Regions from separate parts of the Paenibacillus sp. 01T424 genome, predicted to be linked through region 2. Evidence: riboswitches for the same ligand, from Rfam matches in the RefSeq annotation. Region 2 holds a riboswitch; each other region holds the start of a gene.
What was found. Region 2 has a riboswitch for thiamine pyrophosphate ahead of AC1DPK_RS20455 (ABC transporter substrate-binding protein). Riboswitches for the same ligand answer to the same signal wherever they lie in the genome.
Positions count from the first base shown of each region.

Region 1: it holds a riboswitch for thiamine pyrophosphate, as region 2 does, so the genes downstream of both, thiC (phosphomethylpyrimidine synthase ThiC) here and AC1DPK_RS20455 (ABC transporter substrate-binding protein) in region 2, are expected to answer to the same signal.
Region 3: it holds a riboswitch for thiamine pyrophosphate, as region 2 does, so the genes downstream of both, AC1DPK_RS18855 (ABC transporter ATP-binding protein) here and AC1DPK_RS20455 (ABC transporter substrate-binding protein) in region 2, are expected to answer to the same signal.

Region 1 covers NZ_JBFTPZ010000014.1:41,252-46,655, forward strand. Annotated here, with positions in the region: gene AC1DPK_RS13240 (glycosyltransferase family 4 protein) at 1-1,149, shown strand, start outside; TPP riboswitch at 1,224-1,328, shown strand; gene thiC (phosphomethylpyrimidine synthase ThiC) at 1,641-3,404, shown strand; gene AC1DPK_RS13250 (ThiF family adenylyltransferase) at 3,397-4,464, shown strand; gene thiE (thiamine phosphate synthase) at 4,508-5,362, shown strand; gene AC1DPK_RS13260 (thiazole synthase) at 5,368-5,404, shown strand, end outside.
Region 2 covers NZ_JBFTPZ010000027.1:169,853-177,248, forward strand. Annotated here, with positions in the region: gene AC1DPK_RS20445 (ABC transporter permease) at 1-415, opposite strand, end outside; gene AC1DPK_RS20450 (thiamine-binding protein) at 405-707, opposite strand; gene AC1DPK_RS20455 (ABC transporter substrate-binding protein) at 776-1,816, opposite strand; TPP riboswitch at 2,001-2,113, opposite strand; gene AC1DPK_RS20460 (glycosyltransferase) at 2,252-3,724, opposite strand; gene AC1DPK_RS20465 (GerAB/ArcD/ProY family transporter) at 3,816-4,898, opposite strand; gene AC1DPK_RS20470 (Ger(x)C family spore germination protein) at 4,920-6,128, opposite strand; gene AC1DPK_RS20475 (spore germination protein) at 6,147-7,396, opposite strand, start outside.
Region 3 covers NZ_JBFTPZ010000025.1:31,029-38,424, forward strand. Annotated here, with positions in the region: gene thyA (thymidylate synthase) at 1-206, opposite strand, end outside; gene AC1DPK_RS18845 (DUF2087 domain-containing protein) at 483-1,088, opposite strand; gene AC1DPK_RS18850 (SLOG family protein) at 1,293-1,850, opposite strand; TPP riboswitch at 1,938-2,040, shown strand; gene AC1DPK_RS18855 (ABC transporter ATP-binding protein) at 2,128-2,904, shown strand; gene AC1DPK_RS18860 (ABC transporter permease) at 2,885-3,661, shown strand; gene AC1DPK_RS18865 (ABC transporter substrate-binding protein) at 3,658-4,683, shown strand; gene thiD (bifunctional hydroxymethylpyrimidine kinase/phosphomethylpyrimidine kinase) at 4,716-5,525, shown strand; gene AC1DPK_RS18875 (hypothetical protein) at 5,628-5,810, opposite strand; gene queF (preQ(1) synthase) at 5,973-6,470, opposite strand; gene queE (7-carboxy-7-deazaguanine synthase QueE) at 6,502-7,233, opposite strand; gene queD (6-carboxytetrahydropterin synthase QueD) at 7,236-7,396, opposite strand, start outside.

The sequences.
Region 1 (5,404 bases), on a different contig from region 2:
ATTAAAGTTGCAATTGTAACACCAGGCTCCTTCCCGATTCCATCATCAGGAAGCAGCTCGGTTGAGCGGGTGGTAGAGAAATTTGCCCCGCTGCTTAAGCCTTACGCGGAACCTCGTATATTTGGAAGACTGAGCAAGCGATTGCCTCGTCAAGGACAATTTAACGGTGTTGTTTGTGAACGGTTTGCAGCGGGCAATAAGCAGCGATATATTCAAGAGGTAGGACATGRGGTTCACCGTTTTTCTCCTCAGGTCATCGACGTCGAGAATCGTCCCCAATTTGTGCTAACGATGAAGCGATTGAATCCAGGCAAACGAGTCTGGCTTTATTTGCATTCCTCCACCTTTATTTCACCCTCCTATATTTCTTCTGCAAACTTGCATAAGTGCTTGCAGGCAGCAGATAGAATCATCGTAAATAGCGAGTTTCTAAGGCGAATTGTAGTGTCGAAAGCGCCAGAGGTCGCTTCGAAGCTGCGAGTCATTTATCCTGGGGTAGATACGGCAAGGTTTCCTTCACAATATTCCTCCGAAGGAGCCGCCAAACGGGAGAGTTTAAGGCAAAAGAGAGGATTGCATGGTAAAAAAGTGGTGCTTTTTATGGGGAGGCTTATTCCGCTTAAGGGCGTTCATCATCTTCTCAATATCGTGCCGCAGCTTGCCAAAAGCCACCCAGAGCTCGTCGTTATCATCGTAGGGAGCCCATTTTATGGCTCGCATCGCAAAACGGCTTATGCGCGCAAGCTTGAACAGCTTGGACGCAAATGTCCGGGTCATGTTCGTTTTGTGCCCTACGTGCCGCATTCGGAAGTGCCCAGCTGGATGCTCGTTGCTGATGTAGCGGTCGTGCCATCTGGACAGAGGGAGGCATTTGGGCTCGTTAATGTCGAGGCGATGTCCTGCGGCGTTCCGGTAGTCGCAACACGTGCAGGCGGAATGAAAGAAATTATCCGCAATGGTGAAACGGGCTATTTGGTCAATCAGCTTCATATCGAGCGAGAGCTGCGAGAAAAGCTGCATCTGCTGCTTCGCGATAAACAGCTCAGGCAGAAGCTGGGGCGCCGCAGCCGCGAGCGTGTGGAGCAGACATTTACATGGCGCCACACCGCTGATCGATGGGTAAGGCTGCTGAAGGAAAGCGGACTGTAGCAGGCTGTGTTTTTCCGCGGTTTGGAAAATAGAGGGTTGACACCCTTCTTTACTAAACGGTATAGTCAAACAAGGAAATCCACTAGGGGCGCCGTAATGGCTGAGATAAAGCGAATCGCTTTGGTCCCTTTGAACCTGATCTGGGTTATGCCAGCGTAGGAAAGTGGGATTGTGCGTTTATGCTTTGCGCGTGAAAGCTCTGCCGGAATCTGCTGAAGCCTCAGCTTATGCGGCATGACTTTATCTGCTTAGGGGGAACCCTTGCAAGATAACACTCGCATGACGACACTCTTCGACCGCTCCTTTGCTGGAGCGGTTTTTTTGTTTGGCGCCAGTGAATCGATAAAGCTTTGTGGCCGCCATGCACGCTCCAGCAATTGCAGCTCTTGTAGCAGCCTAGCTACTTGTATAGCAGCGGTGTTTTAAACTTTCTCATATGCTTGCGTATGCCTCCAGGAGGAATTCTATTATTCCATTAGGAGGTTTTTGTTATGTCTATTTTTTCTACTCCGCTTCCGGGCAGCCGCAAGGTGTACGTCGAGGGCTCAAAGGGAAACATCCGTGTTCCGATGAGAGAAATTGCACTTGAAGCTAGTACTGGCAGAAATGGTGAAGAGCTGCCGAATGAACCTGTACGAGTCTATGATGCAAGTGGTCCTTATACCGATGAAACGTATGAGGCAGATGTTCGGCGTGGTTTGCCCGGTATTCGCAGCGAATGGATCTTGCAGCGTGGTGATGTAGAGCCCTATGAGGGCAGGGAAATCAAACCGGAGGATAATGGATTTATTTCGGCTGAAAAAGCAGAGCAGCGAGGCGCGGAACGATTCCCAGGGTTAACGAGGAAACCGCTTCGTGCCAAAACAGGGCAAAATGTTACGCAGCTTCATTACGCCCGCAAAGGGATCATTACATCTGAGATGGAATACATCGCTATTCGCGAAGGGATGAGTGCAGAATTTGTACGTAGCGAGATTGCAGCCGGCCGTGCCATTATTCCGACTAACATCAACCATCCTGAAAGTGAGCCGATGATTATTGGGCGGCAGTTTCACGTTAAAATCAATGCTAATATCGGCAACTCTGCTGTAGCTTCTTCGATTGAAGAGGAAGTGGAGAAGATGACTTGGGCGACGCGCTGGGGAGCCGATACGATTATGGATTTGTCCACGGGGAAAAACATCCATACGACGCGGGAGTGGATCGTGCGGAATTCACCAGTTCCAGTTGGCACAGTGCCCATTTATCAGGCGCTGGAGAAAGTGAACGGCAAAGCAGAAGACCTTTGCTGGGAAGTATTCCGCGATACGCTTATTGAACAAGCCGAGCAGGGCGTCGACTATTTTACGATTCATGCAGGTGTGCTGCTCCGCTACATACCACTTACGGCAAAGCGCGTTACGGGCATTGTCTCGCGAGGCGGATCAATTATGGCAGCATGGTGCCTGGCACACCATAAGGAGAATTTCCTATATACGCATTTTGAAGACATTTGTGAAATTATGAAAGCATACGACGTATCATTCTCGCTCGGTGACGGCCTGAGACCCGGTTCTATAGCAGATGCCAATGACGCTGCTCAGTTTGCTGAGCTGGATACATTGGGTGAGCTAACGAAGATCGCATGGAAACATGATGTACAAGTGATGATTGAAGGCCCTGGCCATGTGCCTATGCATTTGATCAAAGAAAATATGGATCGTCAGCTAGAGGTGTGCGATGAAGCGCCTTTCTATACATTAGGACCGCTAACGACCGATATCGCGCCAGGCTATGATCATATTACTTCGGCAATTGGTGCTGCAATGATTGGATGGTTCGGCACGGCAATGCTTTGTTATGTAACACCGAAGGAGCACCTTGGCCTTCCGAATAAGGAGGATGTGAAGGAAGGCGTTATTACGTACAAAATCGCAGCGCATGCGGCTGACTTGGCGAAAGGGCACCGTGGAGCGAAGCTGCGTGATGATGCATTGTCCAAAGCGCGATTCGAGTTTCGTTGGCGGGATCAATTCCATCTATCGCTTGATCCAGAGCGTGCGATGGCTTACCACGATGAGACGCTTCCAGCTGATGCTGCGAAATCCGCTCATTTCTGCTCCATGTGCGGGCCGAAGTTTTGCAGCATGCGAATCACCCAAGATATAAGAGAGTATGCCGCGCAAAACGATATGGAAACAACGGAAGCCATTGAAGCGGGAATGAAGGAAAAATCAGATGCATTCAAGGCGGCAGGGAGCAAGATTTATGGTTGATTCTGTTCTTGATGCTTTTGCAGATCGTTATTCGAGGCAAACGAGATTTGCATTCATTGGAGAGGCAGGCCAGCGCAAGCTGGCCGATGCCTCGGTGCTTATCGTCGGTGTTGGCGCATTAGGCGCTTCGCTTGCGCAGCATATGGTAAGAGCCGGTGTCGGGGAAGTTAGGCTGGTAGACAGGGACTTTGTTGAGCCGAGCAACTTGCAGCGCCAAATGCTTTTTGACGAGGCGGACGCTCTGGCAGTGATGCCCAAAGCAGTGGCCGCTGCTAATCGGCTTCGCCAAATTAACAGCAGTGTAAACATTATGGCGACAGTAGCGGATGTGAATGCACAGAACATCGGATTTCTCGCCGGAGGAGTCCATATCGTCCTTGATGGGACGGATAATGCAGCGACAAGGCTGCTGGTCAGCGACCAATGCTTTAGACAGCGAATCCCATTTGTTTATGGCGGAGTGGCTGGGGCGCAGGGCATGCAGGCAACATTAATTCCTGGAGAGACAGCTTGCTTGCGCTGCTTAATCGGAGCAGATGATATGGAGCAGGAGGCCGATACTTGCGATACGGTGGGCGTACTCGCTCCGGCGGTTGAATGGATTGCATCTATGCAAGCAGCTGAGGCGATAAAATGGCTAACTGGCAATGATTCGGCGCTGCGTAAAACGTGGTTGAGCATTGATCTATGGTCATTCCGAATGCGGGAATCGGAGCTTCCGGCATTCAGTACCGAGTGCCCATTCTGTGCTCAAACGCCTGATGTAGCAACTGACGGCATGCTTTGTTTTGAAGCTGATAGAGCGGAAGATACTCAAATAAGCTCTACCGTATTATGCGGTAGGGATACGGTGCAGGTGACGTTAGGCAAGCCGGTTGATTTAAAAGAGGTAGAGCAAACTTTGCGAGCGCTTGGCTGCACGCTCACCGTGAATCGGTATTTAGTGAAAGCGATGATCTCAAGCGGAGAGCAGCTGATTCTCTTCCCAGATGGACGGGTGCTTGTGCAAGGCACAGCGGATGCGGAGAATGCAATTAATCTCGTTAAAACGTTCTTATGAAATGGAAATAAATGATTTTTTTGATGAAAGGTTGTGTTTGAGAATGAGTAGACAAGGCTGGCGGAACTTCAAGCTCTACGCCATTACAGCGAAATCTAATCACCCTGGCAGATCAGTCGTTGAAGTGATGGAGCAGGCGCTGATTGGCGGAGCTCAAATGGTTCAGCTTCGCAATAAAACGGGGACGAGGGAAGAGGTACTTGAAGAGGCCAAAGCCCTTCGAATACTAACGCGAAAATATAAAGTGCCTCTTATCATTAATGATTATCCTGATCTTGTTCTTGAGACGGATGCTGACGGTGTTCATTTAGGTCAGGATGATATGCCAATTGCCAAAGCAAGAGAATGGCTTGGTGCTGACCGCATAATTGGCATATCCACGCATAACCTGCAGCAAGCACTAGCTGCTGAACAGGAGGGAGCCGATTATATCGGCGTTGGGCCAGTGTATCCTACCGAAACAAAGCCGGGCCGTACGGCTGTTACTACAAGTTATGTCAGGGAAGCAGCGCATCATATATCGATACCGTTCGTGGCTATTGGCGGGATCACACTTGAAAATGTTGATGAAGTGCTAGCGTCGGGGGCAACACGGATATGTGCAGTTTCAGCAATTGTTGGCCATAACGATCCGGCTGGTGTTTGTCAGGCTTTCTTAAAGAAAATCGAAGCCCACCGTTCTGAATATGTTCCTCCCTTTAAGATAGTGAAGATTAATGGCCGCGAGGAGCAGACCAGCGCTAAAACAGTGGAGGAACTGGTCGTCCAGCTGGGACAACAAAATAAAAAGCTCGTTATTGAGCTTAACGGTATGATCGTACAACGCGCAAGGTGGGCTGAAACTGAATTACTTAGCGGAAGCTCCATAGAACTTGTGCATTTTGTTGGAGGGGGCTGAACATTTTGGGAAATTGGGATCATGAAGATGTCCTTCTTATTG
Region 2 (7,396 bases):
CCGTGATGGGGAAAAAACATACCATGATGACCAGCAGCGCCTTTGGCAGCATGCCATAGCCTAGCAGCATCGTCAAAATTGGAGCAATCGCTATGATGGGTACGTTTTGCGACAGCACGAGCAGTGGATATACCGCCGATCGAACGCCAGGAATTAAATGCAGCAAAGCGGCGAGCATTAAGCCCAACGCCGATCCTCCCACAAATCCGAGCAGCATGATTTTCACCGTCGCTCCCGTATGCATCATTAACCTTGGCCAAATTTGGATGGCCTCTTGTACAATTGAAATTGGTGATGGAAACTCCCATTGTTGAAATAATCCAAGCCATGCAGCTGCCTGCCAGCAGACGAGCAGCACGATCAGTAGGGCTGCTGGCTGCCATATTTTCGACCAAATCGATTTCTTATTGCCCATCTGGATATTTCTCCAGCAGCCTGCCCATGGAAGCGCCGTTTGCCGGATTGTAGTAAATTTTAATTTGTGAAATAACGGACGGGCAGCCCATCTCCGCCATCGCCTCGCTCATCGACTGCACGACGCTGAGCAGATGGCTCAGCTCACCCTCCATCGTCGTTTCAAGCGGTGCTACACGATAAGGAACACCTGCCGCTTTAATGATTTCAATTGCACGATCCACGTAAGGAATAACACTTTCGCCGCCTGGCGTTGTCGGTAATATTTGAATACTTACTAATGCGTTTGCCATTTGATTTCCTTCTTTCTCATCGTTGTAAGTGAGAGCGGGCTTTCCCGCCCTCCGTATGTTCGAATAGCTTATTGTGGTAAAAATTCGTTCGTAAATGCATTCTCCGCTTCAAGCTCCTTCTCCAGCAGCTTGTGCTCAAACATCCATGCCGCATAGTTTTCCCATACGCTTAGCTTCTGTTCGCCCCAGCGCGGTGCGTCATCCTGATATTTCGAGCTTAACCATTTTTGGCTGGCGCGCACAAGCTCCGCATTCAAATCCGGCTCTGCTTTTATTAAAATTTCTGCTGCATCCTCCGCATTGCTGATCGCGTATTGGTAGCCTTTAGATACGGCAGCTGTAAACGCTTTGACTGTTTCCGGTTTATTCATAATCAAATCTTCGTTCGTCACGATTACCGGCGTATAATAATCCAGTTTGTCGCTGTAGTCTGTTAAATAAACCATATTGATCTTCTCGCCGCGCAGCTCTGCTTCCACGCCAGTCCATGCATAGTAAATCCATGCAAAGTCAATATCGCGTTTCACCGCCGTAAAGAAGTCGCTGTCGCCGATGCTCATGATGTTTACTTTGCTCACATCTGCGCCCTTCTCCTGCATAATCGATTGAATGACCGCCTCCTCAACAGGAGCGCCCCAGCCGCCATACGTTTTGCCTTCAAATTTCTCAGGTGAATCGATTCCCTTTGCAAGCGGTGAAGCAAAACCTGAGGTATTGTGCTGAATGACAGCGGCGATCGATACGAGCGGCACGCCTGCAATTCTCGCCATCGTGACAGACTCCTGATAACTTACGCCAAACTGCACATTGCCCGAAGCGACCATTTGATCGGCACCGCTTTGTCCTGGTTGAATAATTTCAACGTCCAGTCCTTGCTCCTTAAAAAAACCTTTATCTCTAGCTACATAAAGTCCGGTATGATTCGTATTTGGTGTCCAGTCGAGTACAACCTGCACCTTCTCTAGCGGCTTGTCCGCTGTTCCCTCTTGCTCTTTCGGCTGTTCGCCCTTGTTCCCAGCGCCACCGCCGCAGCCTGCCAGCGCCAATACGAACACAAGCATCGCGGCCACGATTTTCCACGACAAATGCCCTGTTTTTTTCTGATTCATGATGTTGTTCCCCTCTCCATGCTTCGATTCTTATAGGCGACGACTCCTCGTAGTATCCGGTTCCATGGCTGCATCATTCTAATCGCAACAAAAAAAAGCGTCCCCCTAATCCGGAGGACGCCATATCATTGGCTGTGCAGCTGTTTATACAGCAAATGCTTGATCAATTTGATCTCGCCTGCTTGCTAAACAGAGCTTCTGTCCCTACGCTGGCATTATCCAGATCAGGTTTAACGGGTCGGAATTGTATAGATAATCCCCTCTCAGCCGGCCTAACCAGCTCCCCGGAACATATTCGGTTTCGTCAATACCATTCATTGTATAGCAAAACCCGCATTTAATGCTAGTTTTTTTTGAAAATGATTATCATCAAGCCACGATACTCATCCTCTTACTATATACGGCAGCCAGAACGTGCAGCTCCTGCACCAGCTGTCATTGCCCTAAATCAACATGCTCATCCAGCCATTCAACCTTTGCTTCTTCAGCGGCCTTCGAACTTTCTAAGTCTGCCTTTCCTTTGGTCTCTGCTGCTGGAGCAAGGCGTCCATATACGAGCAAATAAGCGGCTGTCAGCTCTTTTGACATCTCTTCAGACGTTAGCTGCTCTAACAGATGGATGTATTCTAGCTGCTCCTGCGGTTTATTATCCGCACGTGTAATCTTCACATAGGTAAAACCGGCCTGCAAATAAAGCTGGCTAACTTGTTCTGCTGAGTACTGTGATGCCGCTTGATGCTGTGCTTGTGCATTAGCAGGATCTAAATATTGCCGAATATTGTTGAAATAATAGCGATTGGCAAAGCACCCGACTAGCCAGCCGCCAGGCTTTAGAAGACGAACTAGATTTTTCATGGCTTGCGGTGTCCCGTATGCATGAGCATCTCCGATTACGATGCCGTCAAGACCTTCAGCAGGCAGCCTCCAATCCTTCGGATCGTTCGAGCGGAATACGGTAATTCCCGAAGCTTCTGCTACTCTAGCCGCCAGCTCATTACGCTCAACTCCGTACCATATTGCGGATGGGAATTGCTTCTTCATATGCAAAATCGTAGCTCCGCACCCGCAGCCTATTTCCATAATCGAGCAATTCTCGCGTCTGTACTCATGCGATTCCCGCTCAATTACGGTGCTAAAATCCATTCTAATATACGTTGCATCACCAGGGTCAAAGCCCCATTTGGACATAAAAACAATGGCATTTTTTCTGAAATTTTGTACATATTGTTCTGGCTCTGAGCTAAAGGAGATGCTCCCGTAATGATGAATAAACGTATCGCCGCACAGCATCAGCTTATATCCCGCCAGCCGGAGCCGCAGGCTATAATCATCATCTTCAAAGTTGCCGATACCGAAGATCTCGTCGAGCGATCCCGTTTTCTCCCATGCTTCTCTCCGCAGCAAAAGGCAGTAGCCGACCAGCTTCACGCGCTCCTCCCATTTTGTTCTGTCAGGGTTGGCATGCAGTGCCGAAGCAAACAGCTCCATTTCATCTATCGTCGTATAGGTGACCGGGATCGTCGTCCAGTAGGAAGCCGAATTCGTAACGGGGCTGACCGCCCCGATTCGTTCATCACTAAATAAGCAGCGCTTGAGACCGTCAAGCCAGCTTGGCGTTACGATTGTATCGTTATTTAGCAGCATCAGAAGATCGCCCGAGGCCGCGGCCAATCCTTGGTTGCAGCCCTTAGGAAAGCCAGCATTGCAGCCATTGTCGATTACGATGATATCGCTCTCGCTTTTAGCCCATTTTACTGTATCATCCGTCGAACCATTATCTACAATAATCAGCTCATAGCTGCCTCTCTGCGTATGTCTCCGAATACTCTCCACACATTGCTTCGTGTATTCAAGCTTATTATAGGTAACGAGAATAATGCTTGTCATGCAGCTATTGGCATCGCTCACGCGTATCCTCCTCAAGCAAGCATAAACGGCTCACTTACCCATAAAATATGTCAGCCTATCCGCTTGGGTGAGCACTGTGCGCAACTTTCAATCATGCAGCCTTTTTGTATTTCTTGCGTATTCCAACGGCTAGCATAAGCAGCGGCAGCACAATTTGGAACAACGGCGCAATCTTCAGCGTAACATCAAGTCCAATCCAAATATGGGAAGTATTATTTGCTTCGATAAACGACGCCCCATAAATAATGAGACCAATGGGCAGCACACAATATCGGTAGGCAATACCAGTGATCATATTGAACATGAATACCGATGCCATGTATAGCGCAGTCATTTTGACATATAGACCGATGAACAGAAGCAAGGTTACAAGCACATCAAGCCTCTCCAATATATTAGCAAGCCTAATTAACTGCACAACCTCAAGCAGCGGCAGTGCTGTAAGCGAGGACAGCTCCGGCCCTAATACGCATAGCGTAATGATATTCATTAGAATTAGAAATAAGGATACGCCAATATAGGCCTTGTAAGTGACTGGCCCAATCCCTTTCTTCTCGCTCACGTGCTTCCAAAAAACGAAAAAAATAACCATTTGCCCAAATGGAAAAGATACTAAATCTGGAAAGGCCGCCTTCACGACAGGCCCAATCCCGTGTTCAAAAACGGGAAGCAAATGTGCTATTTTGGGCAACCTGGCAACAAACAGGAGCAAAATAATAAAAGCATAGCTGAGCGCTGCAATCGGAAATAGAAGCTGTACGACACGGACAAATACTTCCACTCCCTTGCTGACGGTATAAGCGGCGGCGCTGATAATCAGCAGCATAACAATCCATTTCGGCGTAAAGGTCAGCAGCGCCGTCATCGTAAGCTCTCCGACGTCCCGTACGTTGCGCATCGATTCATAAGCAAACCATAACGCGTGAAGTGTGCCTACAAAGCCGCCGATCCATTTTCCGAAGTGTATAACATAAAGCTCAGCAAGCTCCGAATTTGGGGAGCGCTTCTGCACCTGGACGTATATAACGATAAGCAGCAGACCAGCAATCGCAGCAAGCGTCATCGCCAGCCAAGCATCCTGCTTCGCCTGTATGCCGAGCTCGAACAAAGGGGTGCTGCCTATCAAAAAAACGATGATCAAAATCGAAAGCTGGTTTTTGCCAATCTGCTGCATAGGGTCTCCTTTCTGCTTATGTTATTGGTGGTTCTTTTCCTGCGCCTTCTTAAATCCACTTCCGCTAAGACCAGTTGAATTCAAATTCACCTTAACTTTCATCTTTACTTCGATGTTCGAAAACTGCTCCGACCAGCTGCCCGACGTTTTTAACCATTGCTTTGGATATTTATTGTGAATGATCGTTCCGAAGCCGATTACATCTGCTTTATGCTTACTAACAGCGCTCCAGCCTTTTTGCATAATTGCGGCAATCTCGTCCTCAATCCGTTTTTGTATCTTCTCTATTTCTTTCGGATTCATGAGATCACCCTCGCAATTGTACTCCATCAGCGTTCCAGTCGCCTTTACGTTCAAATCCATCAGCCAATTGCCATCTGAAGATTTAGGAGTCTGCGTTGTATCCGAATGTGTGATGCGAATAGATGAGTTTTTCGGCTCGTTCTTGTCCGCTGAGCATGCGAATGAAACCGTCGTTTTTTTTACTTGATTTGCAAGCCACATCACGCCTTGACTTTCTTCGTTGTTGATCCAGCCTACCAGCTTGTCACCTTCAATAAGGCCCAGTTCAAACAATCTGACCTTTGAAGGTGTACTGGTGTACGCAAGCTGCCCGGCATTGTCCACACTTTCTTTCGTACCGGACACAATTAATCCGGGTATGCCAGTAGCCCTTGTCGTTCCCAGCAAATCCAGCAGTACTTTATGAATGGTCATTTGACGGAAGGCTGAGCTGTTCATCTCTTCATTATTGATCATGCGCTGTATGGCTGCGCCTGGAATTTTCTCAAGCGGAATCAATTGTTCGAGCATCCGGCGCGCGCTTCCCTTTGACAAGAAAACGCTCACCGTCTCGCGGGAATCATGATTGCGCAAATAGGTGTCTAGAAGTGGTCCCAGTCCTTTGCGCGCAGCAGCCTGACCGATAATGACAATTTGATTATGTGCGAAATAGAGGCGCCGCGACGTCTCCTGGCTTGCTTTGCTGACCGCGCTTCTGAAGCTTTCCCCTTGCGTGGAAAAAACATGGACCGCCGCTGTGCTGTTGCTCGCGCTTTGACTGGAAATGGCTTCCGGTATGACCACTTGATACGACAACACCCATTTCCCATCCTTCCAATCAACGCCGGTAGCAGAAACAATCGCAATATCATTCAGCTCTATGCGATTCCAGCAGCCCGTTGCCAGCAAACAAATGAGCATCGGCAGCAGCAGCCTCCATTTTTTCATGGCAGGTTCCCCCTTTCATTACGCCTTATCGGAATGACGCTGTGCCTGCGGTTTTTTTCCGTTCGGCCGCCGCCTTGGATTACGCAGATTCAAATCTAGAGGTCGAAGCACGACCGCCCACCATGGCAGCCTGACGAACACGTCTCGCCATGGTCCTTGCTTTGTAGGACCTGGTGCCAGCGGAGACATATATGGCACTCCGAACGAGCGCAGCGATACCAAATGGATCAGCATAAACAATACAGAAATGAAAATGCCGAAAAACCCAAAAATACCGGCCATAATCATAAAGATAAAACGAATAATGCGAGATGTGGCCGCCATGTTGAATTCCGGCATTACAAAATTGGAAATCGCCGTAAAGGATACGATGATCACCATACCCGCTGACACGATGCCCGCCTGAACAGCCGACTGGCCGAGTACGAGAGCGCCCACGATAGATATGGCGGGCCCAATCGCCCGCGGCATTCGTAATCCTGCTTCTCGCAGCACCTCGAAAGTGACCTCCATCAACAGCGCCTCAACCAGTCCAGGGAACGGAATCCCTTCTCGCTGCGCCGCTAGACTAATGAGCAGCGTTGTCGGAAGCATCTCCTGATGAAAGGTTGTAACTGCGATATACAAGGCAGGCAGCAGAATGGACACGATATATGAACCGTAACGGATGAGACGAACGAAGGATGCAATATCATATCGTTGATAATAATCCTCTGGCGATTGAAAAAACGAAAAAAATGTAGTCGGGGCCATTAAGACCATAGGCGAGCCGTCTATCATTACCGCTACTCTTCCCTCCAGCAGCGCTGCTGCCACGGAGTCCGGCCTCTCTGTATTTGAAAGCGTTGGAAACAGCGTGAACGTATCATCTTGAATAAACTCTTCCACGTATCCGCTCTCCAGCACACCGTCAATGTCAATGGCCGCCAGTCTGCGGTAAACCTCCTTAACGATCCCTTCATCTGCTATTCCATGCAAATACATAACAGCTACGTTCGTATGCGTTTGCTGACCGATCTTGTGCACCTGCACATGAAGGTCAGAGGAACGTATTATGCGCCTGACCAAGCTGATGTTCGTTTGAATATTTTCTACAAAAGCATGCTGCGGACCACGAATCACGGTCTGTGTCTGAGGAATCGTAACACTGCGCTGTTCGCCGCCGTTCACATCCGCCGTCAGCGCTTCCGCGCTGCCATCCGCCATAATGACACATAATCCGTCCGTCATATATTGGAGTGCATACTCCAATGTGTCCACACTCTGTA
Region 3 (7,396 bases), on a different contig from region 2:
TGAATGGCAGATTTCCACGCTACTCTTTTTGTTGTAAGTATAGGCACCTCTGTATTTTCAAATGTTAGCTGCTTAGAAATTAAGCTTTTTGTGTAGGCAGGCGTACCATCAGACCATTTGGTTCTAACAGCTTGATCTTTGTCCCAATTACCATGTTCAAAAATATCTGCTACCAATTGATTGTAAATCCCATCAGCCTTCCCCATCTCCCAAGCCCCCAGGTCCTGCTTATTTCCATTTCTTATGATTAAAAAAATTCGATAAAAAAATTACTTTTCCTTTATGACGCGTAAGCACAATCACCGCTCGATGAGTTCATATTTACTTCTAACGGACATAGAGTCCGTTATTTGGCAGAAATCGCAGCCTTTTATAACGATTAGAGCCAAATAACGGCCTTCATGTCCGCAACCACGGCCAATAGGAGAGAAATAAAGCAAATAAGGCATCTGATGTCCGTTATTATCAAAAACAACTTCCGCTTACGAAAGAATCTCCCACTTCGCCCATATTTCTTGCGGATTCAATTCGTAAATATCATTTTCTCTAAACATTAATTGATGCATAATGAACTCTCTGCGAATGGTCGCGAAGTCATCATGATAACCTTTGATAAATTCGTTAATTTCCTTCTCTGTATACTGTTTCCCTCTCGTCAAATGAGAAACCATAAGCTGAAGCACGATCAATTTTTTCTTATGCTGAGCCGGCATATGCTTCAGCTTACCCTCAGCTGTAAAAAAGTTGCGGATGACTGAATCCTTCAGTTTCTTATTGCTATCCTCCATGTTGTCCACTCCCTTCTCTGCACCTGCATTCCGGTAAATGAGCTCCGCCGCCGCATTAGCGTTGCTCTTAATAAAATAATGGTTCAACGAAAAATAAATCGCATTTTTCTCTCTGCGTTCATTAATTAAGCTGGCCTCTCTTAATTTGGTTGCATGATGCGTAATCGTAGCAGGCGTCACGCCTAATTTCTCTGCGAGCACCTGTCCGTTAAGCTCACCTTCAGCCAGCATAATCAACAATTTAATTCTCGTCGGATCGGATAATGCCTTATGATAGGCTACCACCTTATCTAATTGCACCGTTCGCCACCTCTTCCTCCACCAAACAAATTTAACTTTCATCTAATTAGATGTTTATCTAATCAGATAATAATACGCCACCTATTATTTGTCAAACACAATAATCTCGAAAATACAAACTGTCAGCTTTGCGCATAAAAAAAGCTGACAGGTCTCTGCCTGCCAGCATGAAATAAACTCCTCTTACTCAACTGCCATGCATCGTTAATTTTCCGAATACAGGTTGTCGTCATCCGCGATGCTCTGAATGTCCTCCGAGCTTATGCTGAAYTAACCATAACCCTCAACCTGCTGTTTCTTTAACGCTTTTTCTTTAAAAAACTTGGGGCTGCCCTCGCCTGCATCCTCATCATAAACGAGCAGAATACCGTCCGTTTTCCGAAACAGCAGCTCGTCCCTAGCCGTAAACTGCCAAATGCCATTATACGGCTGGTTGCTGACCGAAGCATAATAATCGACCCCTTTTAAAACCTGCTGATAAAACTCCTTTTTATCATCCTTCCATTTCTCTTCCGGATTGCTGTATGCCGAAATAATTGAAAGTCTCAAATGAGGATAAATTTCCTTCAGCGCAATCACGACCTCGCACGCCCACAAATCCACGCCATATTGCCCCGGGGTAATCACCCACTCAAGCCCATCTTCTATAAGCGGAACCAACTTGCCTGTCAGCGCTTTTTTTATATAAACAATGCCCTCATGCTTCTGGCTAAAAATATTAAGCTCATGCGCTCGGTAGCCCGTTACGAGTAAATTTTTCATTTGTCCAACGCCTTTTCGGATAATTATGGTTTACATCTATCCAGTGTATGCTATAGTAGAAAAAATACAAATTGCATATAAACCTATTTATTTCACTAGGGGAGCCTACCGGCTGAGATGGAGCAACTGCTCCGGACCCTTGGAACCTGATCTGGATCATTCCAGCGGAGGGAAGTGGAGCAGCAAAGCATTCATTCATGCGCGCAAGCCTTGTGTGATCGTTAGACCCGCTCATTTCCCCTCGGAAATGGGTGGGTCTTTATTTGTTTACGGAGGGATGCGTATTACAGCTATAATCTCACTTCACCAAGTAAGCTACACCTACGACATGCTTGCTGAAACATCTATACTGTCTAATCTTTCGCTTCAAGCCTACTCAGGTGAGTTTGTCTCTATCATCGGTGCTAGCGGCTCAGGCAAAAGCACGCTCTTTAAGCTCATGGCCGGATTGCTTCAGCCTAGCCAAGGTGAAATTAGGCTGTATGGCAAGCCTGCCCCCAATCGTCTCGGCAAGATTGCTTATATGCCGCAAAAGGATCTTCTTCTGCCATGGAGAACAATACTCGGCAATTGTCTGCTTCCACTTGAGATGACACGCAGCAATCCCCATTATAACACGATCCAAATCTTGGAGCTGCTAGAGCGCTTCGGACTGGCAGGCTATGAACAAGCTTACCCTGACGAGTTGTCAGGCGGCATGCGACAGCGGGCAGCTTTTCTGCGCACACTAGTAACCGGACAAGAGCTGCTGCTGCTGGACGAACCGTTTGGCGCGCTTGACGCCATGACCAAACGCGGTATGCATAAGTGGCTGCTAGAGCTGTGGAGCGACCTTGGAAAAACAGTACTCTTTATCACACATGATCTTGAGGAAGCGATATTGCTGAGCGACCGCATTTATTTATTGCCAAGTGCAGCTAACGAGGCGCAAGGGATACAGGAAATAGTCGTTCCTTTGCCGAGACCAAGACACTATGAGCAAAATTACGAACCCGACTTCATCAAGCTGCGGCAAGATTTGGAGCGAAGACTGCATGCGCAAACCTCTAATTAACCAGTGGCTGAGCCATTACGGACTATTCATACTGCTGCTCATTAGCTTACTGCTCGTTTGGCAAGCGGTCGCACAGCTCGGATTGGTTCCACCCTACATACTGCCGTCACCTAGCTCAATAGCTCAGGCATTAATCGAAGATGGCCATCTGCTGCTTGGCAACCATCTGCTGGCTACGCTTAAAGAAGTGTCCCTCGGTTTTCTATTGTCGATTATTATTGGGACTACGCTCGCAGCAGGCATGCACACTTTCCGAATACTGGAGAAGGCGCTGTACCCGTTTGTCGTCATCAGTCAGACCATCCCGCTTATCGCTCTGTCTCCAATTTTCATTATGTGGTTTGGCTATACGATTTGGAGCAAGGTCGCTGTTGTTTTTTTGACTGCTTTTTTCCCTATCGTTGTGAGCACCTATGACGGGCTTAAGAAAAGCGGTAGCGAATATGAAGAGCTGCTGCTCACAATGGGAGCAACGCGCTGGGGTATTTTCAGAAAAATACAAGTCCCCATCGCCCTACCGTCCTTCTTCTCAGGGCTTAAGTTATCGATCGTTTATTGCGTTGTAGGCGCCACCATCGGTGAATGGCTTGGAGGCAGTGAAGGCCTAGGCTACTATAGCCGCCGAATGTCCAGCAATTTGAACGCCGACTCCATGTTTGCATCCGTTTTTCTGCTATCCCTCATTGGCATCTTATTATTTGCTGCCATTGTCCTATTGGAGAAATCAATACTAAAGAGAAAGAGGTTCAATACATGATCATCAAAGCAAAAATGAAATGGATTATTCCGATGCTTGCTTCTCTGCTGCTCGTACTTAACGGGTGCAGCAGCAACGCTGTCCCAACTGAAAACAAACCCGAGGACACTACGGCAAAACAGAATCCTCAGACTATTAGCATTATGCTCGACTGGTATCCAAATGCGGTGCATTCCTTCCTCTATGCGGCTCAAACAAACGGTTATTTTGCGAAGCATGGTTTACAGGTCAACATTCAAATGCCCGCGGATACGAATGATGCATTGAAGCTAGTGGCTGCCGGCAAGGTTGATTTGGCGCTCAGCTACCAGCCACAGGTATTGATGGCTCGCGGCGAGGAAATTCCTGTTAAATCCATTGCAGCAATCGTCAGGCATCCACTTAATCATCTAATGGTACCAGAAGGCGGAAGCGCCAAATCACCCAAGGAACTTGTTGGTAAAAAGGTCGGCTTCTCCTCCATCCCTCTGTATGAAGCAATGATGCGCACCATGATTAAGCATGACGGCGGTGACCCGCAAAATGTGGAAATGATTGACGTTGGTTTTTCCTTTATTCCGGCTATAGCAACCAACAAAGTAGATGCGATCATCGGTGGATTTATTAATCATGAGCAATTGCTGCTTGCCAAGGAAGGGCATCCCATGACGGCGATAAACCCAACTGATTTTGGCGTGCCGGATTATTACGAGCTTGTGCTTGTAGCAAGTGATCAAGGACTAGCTGAGAAGCAGGCGTTGTTCAAAAGCTTCATCGCAGCCATTACGGAGGGTCAACAATTTGTAGCTGAAAATAAACAAAAATCGTTGTCGATTTTATTTGAGCATGAGAACCAGACCTCCCCTCTCGATCAAGAAATCGAGACAAAAAGCTTGGACATTCTTCTGCCTCTCATGGATGCAGGGAAGCAATCATTTGGATATCAGGAGCCTGCTTCTTGGTCTAATGTTAGGGATTGGCTCGTCGATAACGACTTGCTGCCAGACAATATAAAGGCTGAGGATGCTTTTTCAAACTTGTAAATTAATTCTACTCTTTCGAAGGAGATGCACGGATGAGAAGATATCAAGCACTTACGATTGCAGGCTCGGACTCCGGCGGCGGCGCAGGTATTCAAGCTGATCTAAAAACATTTCAAGAGCTCGGCACCTACGGCATGTCGGTTATTACCGCAGTGACTGCGCAGAATACGCTTGGCGTTCAGGGCATCTACCCGCTGGATGCTGAGGCTGTTAGCTGCCAGCTCGATTCGATCGGCGAGGATCTGGAGCCATCCGCAGTTAAGACAGGCATGCTGTTCAGCGCAGAGATTATAAAGATCGTTGCAATGAAAGTAAAGCAATATAACTGGCATAATCTCATCATTGATCCTGTCATGGTGGCGAAAGGCGGCTCATCTCTGCTTCAGCAAGAAGCTATTCAGACACTGATTACGTATTTGCTGCCGCTCGCGCTTATAACGACTCCTAACATTCCAGAAGCTGAGCTTATCGCAAGAATCCCGATCCGGACGTTAAGCGATCGAGAGGAAGCGGCCCGAATATTGCATCAGATGGGCTCCCGCTATGTTGTCATTAAGGGCGGCCACGGTTCAAGCAGCGAACCGCTCGTTGATCTCATCTACGATGGAGAACAATTTGTATATTTGGAAAGCAAACGTATCGACACTAAGCATACTCACGGCACTGGATGCACTTTCTCCGCTGCGATTGCTGCAGAAATTGCTCAAGGCAAACCTGTACTTGAAGCTATAAGAACTGCCAAAGCCTTCATTCAAGCCGCTATTGAAGATAAGCTGGGGATTGGGAGCGGTCATGGCCCAACCAATCATTTTGCTTATAGGGACAGACAGCGCTTGAGCTGATTGTATTCTATTAGAAACAGCAAACGCCGCTTCCATATAGGTCGCGGCGTTTACTAATTAGTCATGCTTTCATGCAAGTTTAGGCTTGTGTTAAAACAGCCTTCATGCCTTTTCATCCTGCTTTGGCTGCAACAAGAAGGGCTCAATCATATTATCTATACTAATATATTCAGCTTGTGACGCGCTTGGAGCTGCAAGCGCTCGAACGGGAGATACTCCAAAGTTCGTTAATGCAGATGCTATGGTGCAAAGCAGTACAGACATACAAATCGCATTTTTAATCATCGTTTGTCCACCTATTCTCTAATAACTCTAAACTAAGTATAGACTTTAATAGAATAATTGAAATGGACTTCAGGCATGAAATTCACCTAGACCTTAGTCGGGCAATTCAGAAAAATCTATCATAAATGTATCTCTTTTACTAATTTGAGCTGCAATTCTAAATTAACGATTATCCACTTTCTCTGGGTACAAATCATGATTCATGAGACGATGCTCAGCCATTTGCTCATATTTTGTGCCAGGCTGGCCATAATTGCAATACGGATCGATGGATATGCCGCCACGAGGTGTGAATTTGCCCCAAACTTCTATATATCTTGGACTCATCAGCGCAATTAAATCATTCATGATAATGTTCATGCAATCCTCGTGGAAATCACCGTGATTGCGGAAGCTGAACAAATACAGCTTAAGCGACTTGCTCTCTACCATTTTGTCACCTGGAATATATGATATATAAATGGTTGCAAAATCCGGCTGTCCCGTCATTGGGCAAAGACTCGTAAATTCCGGACAATTGAATTTCACGAAATAATCGCGATTTGGATGCTTATTATCAAAGGCCTCCAAAATTTCCGGTGCATAGTTAAACAAATATTGTGTTCCTTGATTGCCTAGCAGCGTCACACCGCTCAGCTCCTCTTTGCTTCTTCCTTCCATGCTCGTTTCCACCTCTCTCAGCTGTTTTGAATTAAACGCCTTTCTTATTGCCCCATACCCAGGTATGAAGCTGCGGCAGAACGTGCACCCGCTTTAAATCCTGATTCGGCATAACCTTCTCGATCAGCCATTCATAACGCTCCAATAAATAAGGAAGCATGAGCTGCGGCTCTGTTTCCTGCAAGTTTCCATTGCCTGCCTGCAAATAAAATGGAACCATTGGATACCTGAGGTGAACGTATGTCGCGTACTCTAGATCATCCTCGTCGAAAACGACTGTTTTTAAGCAAAAACTAGTTGATTTCCGATTCAGGTTGGACACGATTTCATCGAGCTTCGACCAGTCTGTCTTCATGCCAGAGCTCGGCGGCTTAGGCGACAAAGTGAGCTCATCAATCGACCAAAACCAGTCCTGCCAACGACTCCCTTGTGTCTCCAGTGCAACGCTGATGTTTTGTTTATGGAGCTCATCAACAAATTCACCCAGCTGCGGGAGCAGTGCGGGATTGCCACCGGAAATCGTCACATGCTCAAACGCATTTCCACCTATTTCTTTTAATTGCTCTATCATTTCAAATGCTGTCAGCATGCGAATATCTTCTTTGCCGCTGCCGTCCCAAGTAAATGCCGAATCGCACCAAGAGCAGCTGTAATCGCAGCCAGCAGTACGAACAAACATCGTTTTCCGGCCAATTACCATACCTTCTCCTTGGACCGTAGGGCCGAATATTTCCATTACAGGAATTCGTTTATTGGATGGCATCGTTAGACCGCCTCCCGCTTCGGACGATAAATACAATAGCTCGTCGGCGTTTCACGCAAAAAGACTTGAACGCATTGCGGACGATTTACAGTACCATCCAAATGGCGCTGAACGATGTCGCTAATCGTTCGTGCTACCACTTCAGTCGTAGGAAAACGATCGG